One region of the Hymenobacter nivis genome, then DNA from elsewhere that is predicted to be linked to it. Evidence: riboswitches for the same ligand, from Rfam matches in the RefSeq annotation. Region 1 holds a riboswitch; the other holds the start of a gene.
The links. Region 1 has a riboswitch for thiamine pyrophosphate ahead of DDQ68_RS12075 (TonB-dependent receptor). Riboswitches for the same ligand answer to the same signal wherever they lie in the genome.

Region 2: linked by a shared signal. The riboswitch ahead of thiS (sulfur carrier protein ThiS) and the one ahead of DDQ68_RS12075 (TonB-dependent receptor) in region 1 are both predicted to bind thiamine pyrophosphate.

Annotation. Positions count from the first base shown of each region.
Region 1 covers NZ_CP029145.1:2,730,471-2,738,101, reverse strand. The annotation lists gene DDQ68_RS12105 (YqjF family protein) at 1-180, opposite strand, end outside; gene DDQ68_RS12100 (rhodanese-like domain-containing protein) at 227-553, opposite strand; gene DDQ68_RS12095 (AAA family ATPase) at 764-1,285, shown strand; gene DDQ68_RS12090 (aldose 1-epimerase family protein) at 1,330-2,214, shown strand; gene DDQ68_RS12085 (BamA/TamA family outer membrane protein) at 2,307-3,569, shown strand; gene DDQ68_RS12080 (hypothetical protein) at 3,718-3,939, opposite strand; TPP riboswitch at 4,104-4,207, shown strand; gene DDQ68_RS12075 (TonB-dependent receptor) at 4,269-6,725, shown strand; gene modA (molybdate ABC transporter substrate-binding protein) at 6,840-7,616, shown strand.
Region 2 covers NZ_CP029145.1:3,659,567-3,667,197, reverse strand. The annotation lists gene DDQ68_RS16255 (thiamine phosphate synthase) at 1-55, opposite strand, end outside; gene DDQ68_RS16250 (hydroxymethylpyrimidine/phosphomethylpyrimidine kinase) at 60-815, opposite strand; gene thiC (phosphomethylpyrimidine synthase ThiC) at 952-2,829, opposite strand; gene thiS (sulfur carrier protein ThiS) at 2,863-3,066, opposite strand; TPP riboswitch at 3,147-3,243, opposite strand; gene DDQ68_RS16235 (acetamidase/formamidase family protein) at 3,300-4,328, opposite strand; gene DDQ68_RS16230 (hypothetical protein) at 4,548-4,973, shown strand; partial or broken gene DDQ68_RS16225 (DinB family protein) at 5,164-5,283, shown strand; gene DDQ68_RS16220 (hypothetical protein) at 5,323-5,889, opposite strand; gene DDQ68_RS16215 (M56 family metallopeptidase) at 5,938-7,631, opposite strand, start outside.

The sequences.
Region 1 (7,631 bases):
GTCGTGCAGGTCGAGGGCCAGGCGCGGGGGCAGGAAGGGGGCCAGCAGCGCCGGCGGTACCGGCCAGTGCATGAAGAGCAGGTCGCCCCAGCGCTGGCGCATTAGTGGGGGGCCGGCGGGGGGCTGGCGCAGGGCCAGGCGGCCGGCCAGGGTGGGGGCAATAATGGGCGAAGAGGGCATGGGCCCTTATAACCACCGCCGGGCCCTAATTGTGCTGGGTGGGGCCCTAATACCGGGGTACGGAGGGGTCTACTTCGCAGCTCCAAGCGTCGATGCCGCCGCGCAGGTTCAGCAGGTTGGTGCGGCCGTGGCGGGCCTGCAAATAGTTGAGGGCCTGGGCCGAGCGCACGCCGTGGTGGCAAATAAGCACTACTTCGCCCACATCGGGCACCTCGTCGGTGCGCTGGGGCAGCTCGTCGAGGGGTAGCAGCACGCTGCCGGGCAGGTGGCAATAATCAAACTCGATGGGGTCGCGCACGTCAAACAAATAGAGCGAATCACCGGCGGCGAGGCGGCTGGCAAGTTGAACTGGGCTGATAGCGGCGATATTCATAAAAACAAACAGGCGAATAGAAAGCAAAGGTAGCCCCACCGCGAAAGCCGGCTCCGGTGAGAATTTCAATTTGGAACAAAAGTGATTTTAATCAGTAATAAATGGATGCAGTTGCCGGCGCGGCGCGGTAGCAATCGGCCCGATGGTCAGCACCTTTGCCCGGGCATAAAGCCGTTCTTATCAACTCTTTCCAGAAACCTACCCTTTGCCATGCTCCGACTCGCGCTGACCGGCCCGGAATCGACGGGAAAATCGACGCTGAGCCAGCAGCTAGCCGCCCACTACGGCGCCCGCTGGGTGCCCGAATACGCCCGCGCCTACCTCGCCGGCCGCCAGCTGCCCTACGCCCTGGCCGACCTCGAAGCCATTGCCCATGGCCAGCTGGCCGCCGAAGCCGCGGCCGAAGCCGCTGGTGGGGCCCTGCTGGTGGCCGACACCAACTTGCTGGTAATCAAGATTTGGGCGGAGCACGCCTTCGGCCAATGTCCCGCCTGGATTGCCGCGGCTGTGGCCCAGCCGCGCTACGACCTGGTGCTGCTGCTGGGCGTGGACGTGCCCTGGGAGCCCGATCCGCTGCGCGAACACCCGCAGTTGCGCCAGCACTTTTACGACCGCTACCGCGCTGCGCTGCGCGCGGGCCCCGACCCGTTTGCCGAAATCTGGGGGCCCCCGGCGCAGCGCCTGGCCGCGGCCCAGCAGCTGGTAGATGGGCTGCTGCGCGCCCAGCCGTAGCTTAGGGGCCTGTATAACCCTGTGCCTCCGCTACTGCCCGCGCCATGCCCGCCCTTGTTCTTGACAATGCCCAGTGCCGGGCCACCTTCGCCGCCCACGGGGCCGAGCTGACCGGCTTCGTTGCCGCCGCCACCGGCCTGGAATATGTGTGGCCCGCCGACCCCGCCGTGTGGGGCCGCCACGCGCCGGTACTGTTCCCCATCGTGGGGCGCCTGCCCGACGATACCTACCTGCATCAGGGCCAGGCCTACCGCCTGGGCCAGCACGGCTTCGCCCGCGACCAGGAATTTGCCGTGCTGCGCCACACCGCCGACGAGCTAGCCTTCCGCCTCACGGACTCGGCTGAAACCCGTGCCAACTACCCGTTTGTCTTCGAGCTGACCATTACTTATGCCCTGCGCGGCACCGCTCTGGCCGTGCGCTGGGACGTGCGCAACCCCGCCGGGACCCCCGCCGACGACCTGTTGTTCAGCATCGGGGCCCACCCGGCGTTTGGCTGCCCGCTGCTGCCGGGCGAGCGGTTCGAGGATTATTATTTTGAGTTTGACCACCCCGTAACGCTCAGCACGCAGCTGCTGCGCGGCGGCCTGCGCAGCGGCGAAACTGCCCCTGTGCTGCACCAGCAAGCCATCCTGCCGCTCACCTACGAGCTATTTGCCGACGACGCGCTGGTATTTGCCCACTACGATTTCACGCGCGTGGCGCTGCGGGCCCACGGCTCGCCGCACTTCGTACGCCTGCGCTTCGACGGCTTCCCCTACCTCGGCCTGTGGACCAAGGGCCCCGGGGCGGCGTTCGTGTGCATCGAGCCCTGGCACGGCGTGGCCAGCCCCACGGGGCCCCCGCAGGAGCTGCGCGATAAGGAAGGCATCCTCACGCTGGGCCCCGGCCAGGCGTTTGCGGCCACCTACGAAATAGAAATTGGCTGAGCCGCCGGAATTGTGTGGGGATCGGCGTTAAGCCCGGGGCTCCCGCTACGGTCTGAGGAGAAACTACTATTCGCCCCCTTTTTACTTCCCCAATGCCGTTCCGTGCGTGGTTTTGCTTGTTGCTGGCCGGGGCGCTGCGTGCGGCCGGGGCCCCGGCCCAGGCGCCGCATCAAGTGCCGGCCGATAGCCTGCGCCCCGGGCCCCCGCGCCGCGCCGCGCTCCTGGCGGCCGATGTAGTGGATGCCCTGAATGTAGCGGCGCCCCGGCTGCGGCTGGCCCCGCACGACTCGCTGGCCCTGGTGCGGGGCCACAAGTTTTTGGCGCTGCTGCCGGCCGTGGGCTACTCGCAGCAAACCGGCGCGCTGGCCGAAGTGGCGGCCAGCGTGGCGTTTCGCCGGCCGGGGGCCAACATGTCGACGGTGCTGGGGGCCCTTATCTACACGGCGCGGGCGCAGGCCATTGCCACGGTTGCGGCATCGGTGTGGGTGGCCGACAACCGTTGGAATTTTGTCAGTGACTACCGCGTCATGCGCTACCCACAAAGCACCTACGGCCTGGGCATGCACACCAGCACCACCGAGCAGGTGACAACGATGGACTATAACTACCTGCGCGCCTACCAGAGCGCGCTGCGCCGCCTGGGCCCCAGCTTCTACGCCGGGTTGGGAGTGCAGCTCGACGACCACTGGAATATTGTGAGCCGCAACGGCGCCCGCCAGGTTAGCACCATCTCGCACTACCGCGACGGCGTGCGCGGCCGTTCCCTCTCGGTGGGCCCCACGCTCAACTTCCTCTATGACAGCCGCGCCAACGCCATCAATCCGGCCGGCGGGGCTTACCTCAGCGCCGTGTTCCGGCCCAACCGGCAGGCCCTGGGCAGTACCACTAACTACGAAACCCTACTGCTCGAAGGCCGCGCCTACCTGCACCCCAGCCGCCGCTCGGCCAACGTACTGGCCTTCTGGTCGTACAACGCCCTGACCCTGAGGGGTAATCCTCCGTTTCTGGACCTGCCCAGCACCGGCTGGGACATGTCGAGCAACCTCGGCCGGGGCTACATCCAGGGACGGTTTCGGGGCAAAAATCTGCTCTACTTCGAAAGCGAGTACCGCTTCGGCCTCACCCGCAACCACCTGCTGGGCGGCGTGGTATTCGCCAACGCTCAAGCCGTGTCGGAAGACGCGCAGCGGCCCGACGAGCCCATTTCCAAGCGCTATGATAAGGTGGCCCCGGCCGTGGGCGTTGGCCTGCGCCTCAATCTCAACAAGGTGTCACACACCAACTTAGCCATCGACTACGCCCGCGGTATCCAGGGCTCCAGCAGCCTCTCGTTCAACGTGGGCGAGGTGTTTTGATTTTTAAATGCGGGGAGATGTGAAAATGTGGGGGGATGGACTGCCCATTTTACACATCTCCTCACATTAGATTGGCTGCCGAATAAAAAACTGCGTGATATTCCTATTTTTAACTCAAACTCAGGCACAAGTCTGACTCTTAAAAAAATTAGGCGCCTACGCGCGGGCGGTTGTAGTCGGGCTCCCAGTCGTTGATGGGGCGCGAAATGCCGGGGGGCAGGTCGAGATCGGGCAGGCCGGGGTCGCGCGGCTCGCCGCCGTCGTCGTCGCCATCGGGCGGCGGCGGTGGAGGGCCCACGCGGCGGCGCGGTACCACGAGTACGAACAGCAGCACGGCACAAAGCACAACGGCGTAGAGAAGCTGGTACATAGTAGGCAAGCAGAGAAGGTACGGCCGGACTAACAACGGCTAAAACCGCCCCGGTGTTTCAGCGGACCGCCGCTCTAAATTAATTGATTTCCACCGGAAAGCTAGCCGCCGCGGTAGAAAAAAGCCGCGGGCCCCCCGAATGGTTCCGGCCTGCCCTACCTTTGTGGCCTGTTTAGGGGTGCTGGCGTTGTGCACGACGCTGGCTGAGATGATACCCATCGAACCTGAACCGGGTAATGCCGGCGAAGGGAAATAAACAATCCGCGGACGTTTCCGCTTCGGCTCCGACCCCTGGGGCCCGGGCGCGTTCTACTTTTTTTACTTCTTTTTTGAAAATTCAACCCTTTGCGGGAGCCGTGCTGCTGGCGCTGGCCGCCGCGCCAGCGTGGGCGCAGGGCCCCGTGTCCGGCACCCTCACCGACGGCCGGGGCGCGGCCCTACCCGGCGCCACCATTACCCTGCCCGATGTGCCCGGCCTGGGCGCCACCACCGATGCCGCCGGCCGCTTCGTGCTGCCGGCCGTGCCCGCGGGGCCCCACACGCTGCGGGCCAGTTACGTGGGCTTCGAGGCCGTGGCCCTGCCGCTGCAAGGCCAGCCGGGCCCCCAGCAGCTGCCCGCGCTGGCTCTGCAAACGGCCCGCAACCTCACGCCCGAGGCCGTCGTCACGGCTACCCGCGCCAACGAGCGCACCGGCACCGCCTACCAAAACGTGAGCCGCGAGCAGCTCCAGGCCCGCAATTTCGGCCAGGACCTGCCCTACCTGCTCGATCAGACGCCGAGCGTCGTCACTACCTCGGACGCAGGCACCGGCGTGGGCTATACCGGCATCCGCATCCGCGGCACGGACGGTACGCGCATCAACGTGACCCTCAACGGGGTGCCGGTGAACGAAGCTGAAAGCCACGGCGTGTTTTTCGTCGATTTGCCCGATCTGGCGTCGTCCGTGCAGAGCATCCAGGTGCAGCGCGGGGCGGGGCCCAGCACCAACGGCGCGGGGGCTTTCGGGGCCAGCCTGAACGTGGAAACCCTGGGCCTGCGGCCGAAAGCCTACGCCGAAATCAACAACTCGGCCGGCTCGTTTGGCACCTGGAAAAGCACCGTGGCCGCCGGCACGGGCCTCATCAACAACCACTTCACGGTGGACGCCCGCGCCTCGCGGGTGCAGAGCGAGGGCTACATCGACCGGGGCGCGTCGCGGCTGAAGTCGCTGTACCTGGCCGGCACTTATTCCGACGAGAAAACCCTGCTCCGGGCCCTCATCATCACCGGTTACGAAACCACCTACCAAAGCTGGTACGGCCTGGCCGACTCGCTGCTCACCAAAAACCGCCGCTACAACGAGGCCGGTACCGACGCCGGCCAGCACCTGCCGGCCTACAAAAACCAAACCGACAACTACCAGCAGGACTACTACCAATTTCTGATTTCAAGGCAATTAACCCCTAATCTCAACCTGAGCGTGACGCCCTTCTGGACGCGGGGCGGCGGCTATTACGAGGAGTATAAGGCCAACCAGAGCTTTGCCAAGTACGGCATTGGGGGCCCCGTGTACCAGCCGCGCACCGGTGGCGGCCTCGACACGCTGACGACCACCGACGTCATCCGCCGGCGCTGGCTGAAAACCGACCTTTACGGCGCCACCTACGCCTTGCAGCTGCAGCCCAAGGGCACTGATTCGCGCCTGCAATCCTTCACCCTGGGCGGGGCCCTGGTGAACTACCGCGGCCAGCATTTCGACGAGCTGACTTGGGCCCAGCGGGGTAATAACATTCCCGAAACTGGCTACCGCTACGCCGAGGAGCCCAACGCCCACAAGCTTGACGTGAACAGCTACGCCCGCGCCACGGTGGCGCTGGGCGAGCGGCTTTCAGCCTTCGGCGACCTGCAATTTCGGTACGTGAACTACGAGCTGTTTGCGCCCGACGGCAGCCCCAACGGCGGCAAGAGCCAGCAAACCATCAAGTTCAATTTCCTGAACCCCAAGGCCGGCCTCACCTTCCAGGTGAAGGACGGGCTGGCGGCCTACGCCTCCTACGCCCTGGCCCAGCGCGAACCCACCCGCACCGACTACACCGACACGCCCGCCGACCGCCGCCCCACCTCCGAAATGCTCAACAACTTCGAGCTGGGCCTGCGCCGCACCACGGGCCCCATCCAATGGTCGGCCAACTACTACCTGATGCTGTACCGCAACCAGCTGGTGCTCAGCGGCCACCTCGACGACGTGGGCAACCCTATTCACGCCAACGTGCGCGACTCGTACCGCACCGGCCTGGAGCTGCAAGCCGCCGCGGTGCTGGCCCGGGGCCTCACCTTCAGCCCCACGGCCACGTTCAGCCGCAACAAAATCAACAACTACACCGACTACCTGGCCGACTATGACAACGGTGGCGAGCGGGGCACGGCTTTCCGGCAGACCAACATCTCGTTCTCGCCCAGCGTCACCTTCGCCTACACCCTGGAGTACGAGGCGCTGCCCGGCCTGCGCCTGGCCACGCTGGCCCGCTACGCCGGCCGCCAGTACCTGGATAACACCAGCACCGACAGCCGCAGCATCGCGCCCTACTACGTGCAGGACCTGCGCGTGCGCTACCTCTGGCACCCCGGCAAGCTGGGCTTCCGCGAGATTGAGCTGGCCGGCCTGCTCAACAACGTGCTGGGGGCCAAGTACGTGAACAACGGCTACACCTACGGCTACATCAGCGGCGGCCAGCCGCAGCACTACAGCTATTACTACCCGCAGGCCTTCACCAACTTCCTGGCCTCGGTGAACCTGCGCTGGTAGCGCAGCGCCAGGCGCTGAGTTAGGGCCCCCGGGGCCCCGGCGCAGCGCAGTATCTTTGCGAATATAACCATAGGGCCACCCGGTAGTTATCGGGTGGCCCTTACCGTAATTGCCATGCGCCGCTTAATATTCCTATTCTGCCTGCTGCTGGCCGCCGGGGGGGCCGGGGGGGCCGCCCCCGCCCCGGGGGGGCCGGCGCTCACCATTGCCGCCGCCGCCGATTTAAAGTACGTGCTCGACTCGCTGGTGACGATTTTTAACCGGCGGCATCCCGCAGCCCAGGCCAGCGTGGTGTATGGCTCGTCGGGCCGGTTTTATGAGCAACTGAGCCACGGGGCCCCATTCGACATTTTCTTTTCGGCCGACAGCGACTACCCGCGGCGCTTGCAGCAGGCGGGCCTCACGGCCGGGGCTCCGGTGCCCTACGCCCAGGGCCGCCTGGTGCTGTGGAGTAAGAAAGTCGACCCTAAGCTAAAGGGAATCAACACGCTGCTCGACCCCCGGATGCAGCGCGTGGCCATTGCCAACCCCGCCCACGCCCCCTACGGCCGCCGGGCCGAGGAAGTGCTGCGCCACTACCAGCTCTACGACCGGGTGCAGCCCCGGCTGGTGCTGGGCGAAAACATCGGCCAGGCCGCCCAGTACGCCAGCACCGGCGCGGCCGACGCCGGCCTGCTGGCCTACTCGCTGGCCCTCAGCCCCGAGCTGCGCCGCCTGGGCAAATTCTACCTGATTCCGGCCGCCGCCCACACGCCCTTGCAGCAGAGCTACGTGCTGCTGAAGCGGGCCCAGGGCAACGCCGCGGCCGCGGCTTTCGTGGCGTTTGTAGCCGGCCCGGTGGCCCGGCAAGCGCTGCGCAAGTACGGCTTCAGCCTGGCCGGCGGTCGCTAAAGCATTCATTCACCG
Region 2 (7,631 bases), 930 kb from region 1:
CCAGCTCAGCGGCTTCCGCGTGGGTGACCAAGTAGTGCAACTTACTAATTTGCATTATTTTAAATTCTATAATGATACCCCAGCAGCGTGTCGTTACTAGCCAAAAAGGCGGTCGTGTAGGCCTTGCCCGCCCGGCACGCTTCTACCAGGCTCTGCCCCTGGGCCAGCCGGGCCAGCACGGCCGCCGACAGCACACAGCCGCTGCCGTGCTTGGCCCCGTGCGGCAGGCGCGGGGCCCCAAACGCGTGCCGTTGGCCAGCGGCCAGCAGCACATCGGTGGCCAGGGCCCCGGCGGCGTGCCCGCCCTTCAGCAGCACCGGGCACCAGGCGGCCAGCGTTTCGGCGGCCGCTTCGGCCGTGGCTGCGGGGCAGAGGCGCAGGGCTTCGGGCTGGTTGGGCGTAATGAGGGCAAGCTCCTGGCAGATGGCTTGCAGCAGCTGCGGATCGGGTTGATTATGAAACTCATAGCCCGCCGTGGCTTTCAGCACTGGGTCCCAAACGACCTGGATTTGTGGGTTTTGCGCCTTTAGCCACTGCAACAATTCCAACAGTAGCGGCAGGCTTTCAACGAGGCCAACCTTTACGAAGCCGACCTCGAACCGCCCCAGCAGCGGCCGGATCTGGTCCTGGATATCAGCCAGCGGCACCCAGCTCACCCGCTCAAACGCCACGTCGGTTTGCACCGTGAGGGCGGTGCAAGCGGCCAGCCCGTACACCCCGCTGGCTTCCAGCGTTTTCACGTCGGCCAACGCGCCGGCCCCGGCGCTAGGGTCGAAGCCGGCAATGGTGAGGGCGTAGGGACGGGGAGTAGGCATGGGATTTTGTGGTCGTTCTGCTATTCACCCCACCCCCGGCCCTTCCCCGATGGGGAGGAGAGCCGAGGGCAAGTGGTCGTCAGGCCTCCCTCTCCCCATCGGGGAAGGGCCGGGGGTGGGGTTCGGCGTTAGGGTTTTACAGATAAAGCTCGCTGCCCTTCGCCACGAATTCCCGCGACTTTTCTACCATGCCCCGAGCCAGCACCTCGTTGGCCGTGAGGTCCTGCTTTGCGGCGTAGTCGCGCACCTCCTGCGTTATTTTCATGGAGCAGAAGTGGGGGCCGCACATCGAGCAGAAATGCGCGACTTTGGCCCCTTCGGCGGGCAGGGTTTCGTCGTGGTAGTCGCGGGCGGTATCGGGGTCGAGCGAGAGGTTGAACTGGTCTTCCCACCGAAACTCGAAGCGGGCCTTGCTCAGGGCGTTGTCGCGGTACTGGGCCCCCGGGTGGCCCTTGGCGAGGTCGGCGGCGTGGGCGGCTATCTTATAGGCGATTACGCCGTCCTTCACGTCCTGCTTGTTGGGCAGGCCGAGGTGCTCCTTGGGCGTCACGTAGCAGAGCATGGCCGTGCCAAACCACCCAATCATGGCCGCGCCGATGGCCGACGTGATGTGGTCGTAGCCCGGGGCAATATCCGTCGTTAGGGGCCCCAGCGTGTAGAAGGGCGCCTCGTGGCATTCCTTCAACTGCTTGTCCATGTTCTCCTTGATGAGGTGCATGGGCACGTGGCCGGGGCCCTCAATCATCACCTGCACGTCGTGCGCCCAGGCAATTTTGGTGAGTTCGCCCAGCGTTTCCAGCTCGGCGAACTGAGCCTCGTCGTTGGCATCGGCGATGGAGCCGGGGCGCAGGCCGTCGCCCAGCGAAAAGGCCACGTCGTAGGCCTTCATAATCTCGCAAATTTCTTCGAAGTGCGTGTAGAGGAAGCTCTCCTGGTGGTGCGCCAGGCACCATTTGGCCATAATGGCGCCACCGCGCGACACGATGCCGGTCACGCGCTTGGCGGTCATCGGCACGTAGCGCAGCAGCACACCGGCGTGGATGGTGAAGTAGTCCACGCCCTGCTCGGCCTGCTCGATAAGCGTGTCGCGGAACAGCTCCCAAGTGAGGTCTTCGGCCTTGCCGTTCACCTTTTCCAGGGCTTGGTAGAGGGGCACCGTGCCCACCGGCACCGGGCAGTTGCGGATAATCCACTCGCGGGTTTCGTGGATGTTCTTACCCGTGCTCAGGTCCATCAGCGTATCGCCGCCCCAACGGCAGCTCCACACGGCCTTATCTACCTCTTCCTCAATGGATGACGTGATAGCTGAGTTACCAATATTGGTGTTAATTTTCACCAGGAAATTGCGCCCGATAATCATCGGCTCGCTCTCCGGGTGGTTGATGTTGGCGGGAATAACGGCCCGCCCGGCGGCCACCTCCTGGCGCACAAACTCGGGCGTGATGGGGCCCTGCGGCGTACGCGCCCCGAAGCTGTGGCCACGGTGCTGGGCGCGCAGCGGGTCGTCGGCCGGCAGCTCGTCGAAGCGCTGGTTTTCGCGAATGGCGATGTACTCCATCTCGGGCGTGATGAGGCCCTGCTTGGCGTAGTGCATTTGGCTCACATTGGCCCCCGCTTTGGCGCGCAGCGGGGCCGCAATGTGCTCGAAGCGCAAGTGGTCCAGGCCATTATCGGCGGCGCGCTGCTGGCCGTAATCGGAGGTGGTGCCGGGCAGCTGCTCCACATCGCCGCGCTCCCGGATCCATTCCTCGCGCAGGCGGGGCAGGCCTTTTTTCAGGTCAATTTCAATATCCGGGTCCGTGTAGGGTCCGCTGGTGTCGTACACCGTCACGGGCGGGTTCGACTCCGACGGGAAGCCAAAATCGAACTTGCGCTCGGTATCGGCCAGCGCAATTTCGCGCATCGCCACGCGCATTTGCGGGTGCAGCGTGCCGGGCACGTACACTTTGCGCGAGCCGGTGAGGGGCTGGCGCGCCACCAGCATGTGCTGGGGAGCTTGGTCTTTTTTCTTCATCGGAAAATGGGGAGAGAAGGAGCCGGCATCCGCCTAGCCCCCTTGGGTAGCGCGGATAATAGTGAGGCGGTCGTGGGGCTGCACGGCGCAGGTGGCCCACTCGGCGCGGGGCACCACGGCGTCGTTCAGGGCCACGGCGAGGCCGTGCGGCTGGGCCAGCCCCAGCCCGGCAAGCAGCTCCTGGAGCAGCTGCTGCTCAGCGGCTTCGTGGGGTAAATTATTTACGTAGCAAACCATGCAACTAGTTGATTAGTTGGGATAATACGAACCGTAAACAATAGTGGGCGCCGGCCACGGCACGCCCGTCGGGCGGCCGCGTGCGGACCAGTACTTTTCCCTTCGGCGGCATTATCCGCATCAGGTTCCAAGGGTATTGTCTCAGCCCCGCATGGCGGGGCACCCCTAAAGTTTACGCCTCAAACATACGCCCCCGGCGGCAAATAGCCACCGAAGCGCCGGGCCCGGGGCCCCTATTTCTTCCCAAAAATGCTTTTGGGAAGGATGATGTGGGCCCCGCGGGTGCCGTCCACCACCTGCGTCACGTCAAGGTCGCCGGCCACGCTCACCAGCATGTAGGCGTCGTCGCGGCTCAGGCCGCGGGTAGCCACCAGGAAATCAATCATCTCGCGCACCGCGTCTTTGGCGGCCAGGGTCAGGTCTTCGTTCAGGCCCATGCTGATGTAGGCGGTGGGCGTTTCGGCGCGGGGCAGCTTGAGGTGCAGGTCTTTGCGCACGATGAACTGGAGGTCGCCGACGAGCGACGTTTCCAGGGCTGTGATGTCCACCTCACCGTTGCCCTGCCCGGCGTGGCCGTCGCCCACAAAAAACAGGGCCCCGGGCACGTGCACTGGCAGGTACAGCGTGGTGCCCGCTACCAGCTCCTTGTTGTCGAGGTTACCGCCGTGGATGCCGGGCGGTGCGCTGTTGATGCGGCCGGCGGCCACCGGCGGGGCCACCCCCATGCTCCCGAAAAACGGCCGCAGCGGCACGTCAATACCGGGTGCAAAGTGCGCCACACCCTGCTTTTCGTCGAGCGGGATAATCTTCATCTTCGCGTACGGGAAATCCTCCGGGATGAAGCCGCTCTTGGCCCCGAACGCGTTGTAGGCGTACGGAATGGCCAGCTTGATGCGCTGGATGCGCACCTCCAGCACGTCGCCCGGCTCGGCCCCTTCCACAAAAATGGGGCCCGTGAGAATGTGCCCCCCGGGCCCTTTGTTAGTCACCTGCGTGGTGATGTCGCGCAGCGACTGCTCGACCTGCGCCGGGGGCACGCCCGCCCCTTCCAGCCGCGCCGGGGTGGAGGTAATGAGCGTGTGTACCCGCACGCTCTCGCCCGACTTGATGCGCAGCACTGGCGGCGCGGCGGCGTCGTAGTAGCCCCAGGCAGCGGTGGCCGGCGTGATTTGCAGCTCGTGCTGCGGCTGGCGCTGGGCCTGCGCCGCTGGGGGCCCCAGCAAGCCGGCGGTCAGCAATAATCCGAGGGAAAATGTTTTCATGCCTGAAAAGTACGCGACGGCGGCGTTCCGCTAGGCTGTGCGCTTGGTTGGGGTGCTATTCAGCGGTGTTTTGCAGCGGCATTACCTTTGGTGCTTTACATACTTTGGTGCGTTACATACTAGTGTTGATGCGGCAAATTTAGCTACACTAATGCGTGCGGCGAGGTCATATTTTGCGGCACGGATTACTTAGCTCTGCGCGAGCGGCCGACGCAGTTTTTGGCCTTGACCAGTCTGCTGCCCACCGAATTTGACGCGTTGCGCACCGATTTTGCGCCCCGCTGGGAACGCTACCACCGCTACCACACCCTCGATGGCGAACGGCGGCGCATCCCGGCGCACGGGGAGCGTGCCAACGCCACCTTGCCCGGCACCGACACGAAGCTTTTCTTTTTGCTCACCTACCCCAAAACCAATTCCTTGCAGCAGCCCCAGGCCGCCAGCTTCGGCCTCTCGCCGACCCGCGTCAGCCGCCTGGCGGGTCCGTTGCTCGGCGTACTCAACCAGGCACTGGCCGCCCGGCACCTGTTGCCTGTGCGCGACGGGGCCCCGCTGGCCCAGCGCCTGGCCGCGTACCCCGACCAGGTTTTCACCTGCGACGGGGTGGCGCGCGGTATTCCCCGCAACGCGGATCGGGCCGGCTAGGAAGCGGGATACAGTACCAAAAAAAGCCCATGCCCTGAACAACACCTTGTGCGACGACACGCAGTACCTGCACTACCTCTCGCCCACCGAATCCGGGCGGACGCACAACAAAAAATAGCCGCCGAGCACCCCTTGCACTTGCCGGTAGGCAGTGTGCTGCGGCAGGATTTGGGCCTGCTGGGCCACGCCCCGGCCGGTGGGCCGCGCCGCCCTGCCGTCCACCGTCATCGGCCTGCTGGTGCACGCCGCCGAGCACACCCAGCGCCACGTGAGCCAGTTGCTCGTCACGGCCCGCATTTTGGCCGGCTAAAGCAGTTTTCGAGTCGGAACACCCAGTGCTGTAGGGGCCCTACTCGGCCACTGGGTGGCCCTGGCCGTCGAAGCGTAGCTTGTAGGTTTGACCGCCGTTTTCAAATTCCGTCACATAATGGCCCGCCTGCTTTTTATCTTCGTAGATGGAATGCAGCTTGGCGGTGGGGTAGGTTTGCTTGATATAGTCCCGAACGGCCGCTTCGGCAGCGGTTCGGGCCGGCCAGGCCGGGATTAGCGCGATGTTATGCTTCTTGCTGAAGGCCAGCACCTCTAATGACCTTTCGTTGGCTTTAGTGGTAATAATGACAACTTTATTAGCCAAAGTATTGCCAGTCAGTGCCTGTGCTTCCTTGCCATTTAGCACGTTGATATAACCAATATCGCCGGGGCTTATGGCGCTGAGAGCGTCGGGGGCCAACAGCTTACCGTCCACGTAGTACACCACGTCCGTGGGCAGCGGCTTTGGGGCTCTGGCGGCCACCACCGTGGGCGTCACGGTTTGGCCCTGGGCCCCGGTGGCGCCCAGGGCCAGCACCACGGCCAGGGGCCCCACCAAGGCCCGGCGCAAGCTCGACAAACGGGCGGAAAATCGTTGTTTTCGCATGGTAATGAAGTAGTTGTGTGAATGAAGATGGGAAGGGGAAACTACAAATTATTCGGCTACGGGCTGGCCTTGGGCGTCAAACACGGCATACTGCGGCCGGCGGCCTTTGGTGACTTCCACCCGGTAGTTCAGCTGCCCCGTTTTGGCGTTTTTCACCTCCGCCACGCCCGTAATGCGGCTGTCGGGGTAATTCTGGGTGATGTAAGCCAGCGCCGGGGCTGCCACGTAGCTGATGGGCACTTCGCGGCCGGCGGGCGGGGCGGCTTGGGCGGGAGAACTTAGCTGGGGCACGCCGCTGGCAAGGTCGGCAATCAGGCCCTTTAGCGGCGCTATTTGCTGGATTTTGTTATTAAACTCAACCACTTCGGGCGCAGCTATTTTGGCTTTGGTCGTGATAACCATGACGAGGTGCGAATCGCCATCGTACCCCAAAAACTGCTTTGCCATTTCCCCCTTCAAGATTTGCATACTAACGATATCCTTTACAGCCGTAGCCGTCATTTCGTCAACATGCTTGCCGTCCACGTAGTAGCTGCGCGCCGCCCCGCTGAACGGCTTGAGCCCGGGCTTTGGCCCTCCCTGCGGCGCAGCTGTCGCGCCTGCTTTGGAGGGCCTCTCGCGCGTTAGGGTGGCATCGCCCTGCCTGTCAATTCCCATGCGGTACGGGGCCACGCGTCGCACTTTTTCGTTGAAAGCCACCACGGCGGGCTCCGCCTTTTTAGCCTCCGTGGTGATGACGTAGGTGGCCTGGTCGGTACCCAACAGCGGGCGGGCCTGCTCAGCGGGCACCACGCGCACGCTGGCCACGGCGGCCGGGTCTACTTTGGCCAGGTTAGCGTAGCTTCTTATCTGTCCGTCAACGTAATACGCGGCCGGCCCGGCCAGCTTCATCACGGTGGTACCGGCCTTATTAGTGATGGCGAACGACTCGTCGGCGGGCGTGGCCGGGTTGGGGGCGGCCTGCGCGTGGGCGGCCGAGTAGGCCAGCGCGGCGGCCACTACCAGGGGCCCCGCCAGGGCGTAGCGCAGCAGCTGCAACCGATTGGAAACGGGGCGATTCATCATCAGAATGCGGTTTTTGAGGGTGGAAAGTGAAAAGGGCGAGACAAGGGCCGGGCTGCCCGCCGGGGGCCCCAGCCGCAGCAGGCTGTACTGGTAGGCGCGGCGGTCGAGGCCGGTGCGCAGGGTGGCCGCGTCGGCCAGGTACTCGAGGTTGTCGAGCAGGGCGCGGCGCAGCAGCCACATCGCCGGGTTCAGCCAAAACACGGCTGTGGCCACGTGCGCCAGCAGCACATCGAGGGTGTGGCCCTGGCGCACATGGGCCTGCTCGTGGGCCAGCACCGCAGCTAGCTCGGTGGGGGCTGGGTGCTGGGCCGGGTCGAGGTAGATGGTGCGGCCAAACGAAAACGGGCCGCCCCCGCCAGCCAATTGCCGGTACGCCACGCCGCCGGAAGCCCCGGCGGAGCGGGCCTGCCGGTGCAGCCGCGCCAGCGACAGCAGCTGCATCAGCAGGCGGCCCAGCAATAGCGCCGCGCCAGCGGCGTAGCCGGCCAGTAACCACGCCGGCCAGTCGGGCCCCGGAGCGGGCAGCGCCGCCGCGGGGACCCCAGGGGGCAATTCGGCCAGCACCCAGGCCACGGCGGGGCCCGGGGCGGCGGCCGGCCACAGCGCGGGCATGGGCAGGGCCGGGTAGGCGGCGGCAAACAGCAGCGCAAACGCCAGGTACGCCCGGTTGAGAGCGA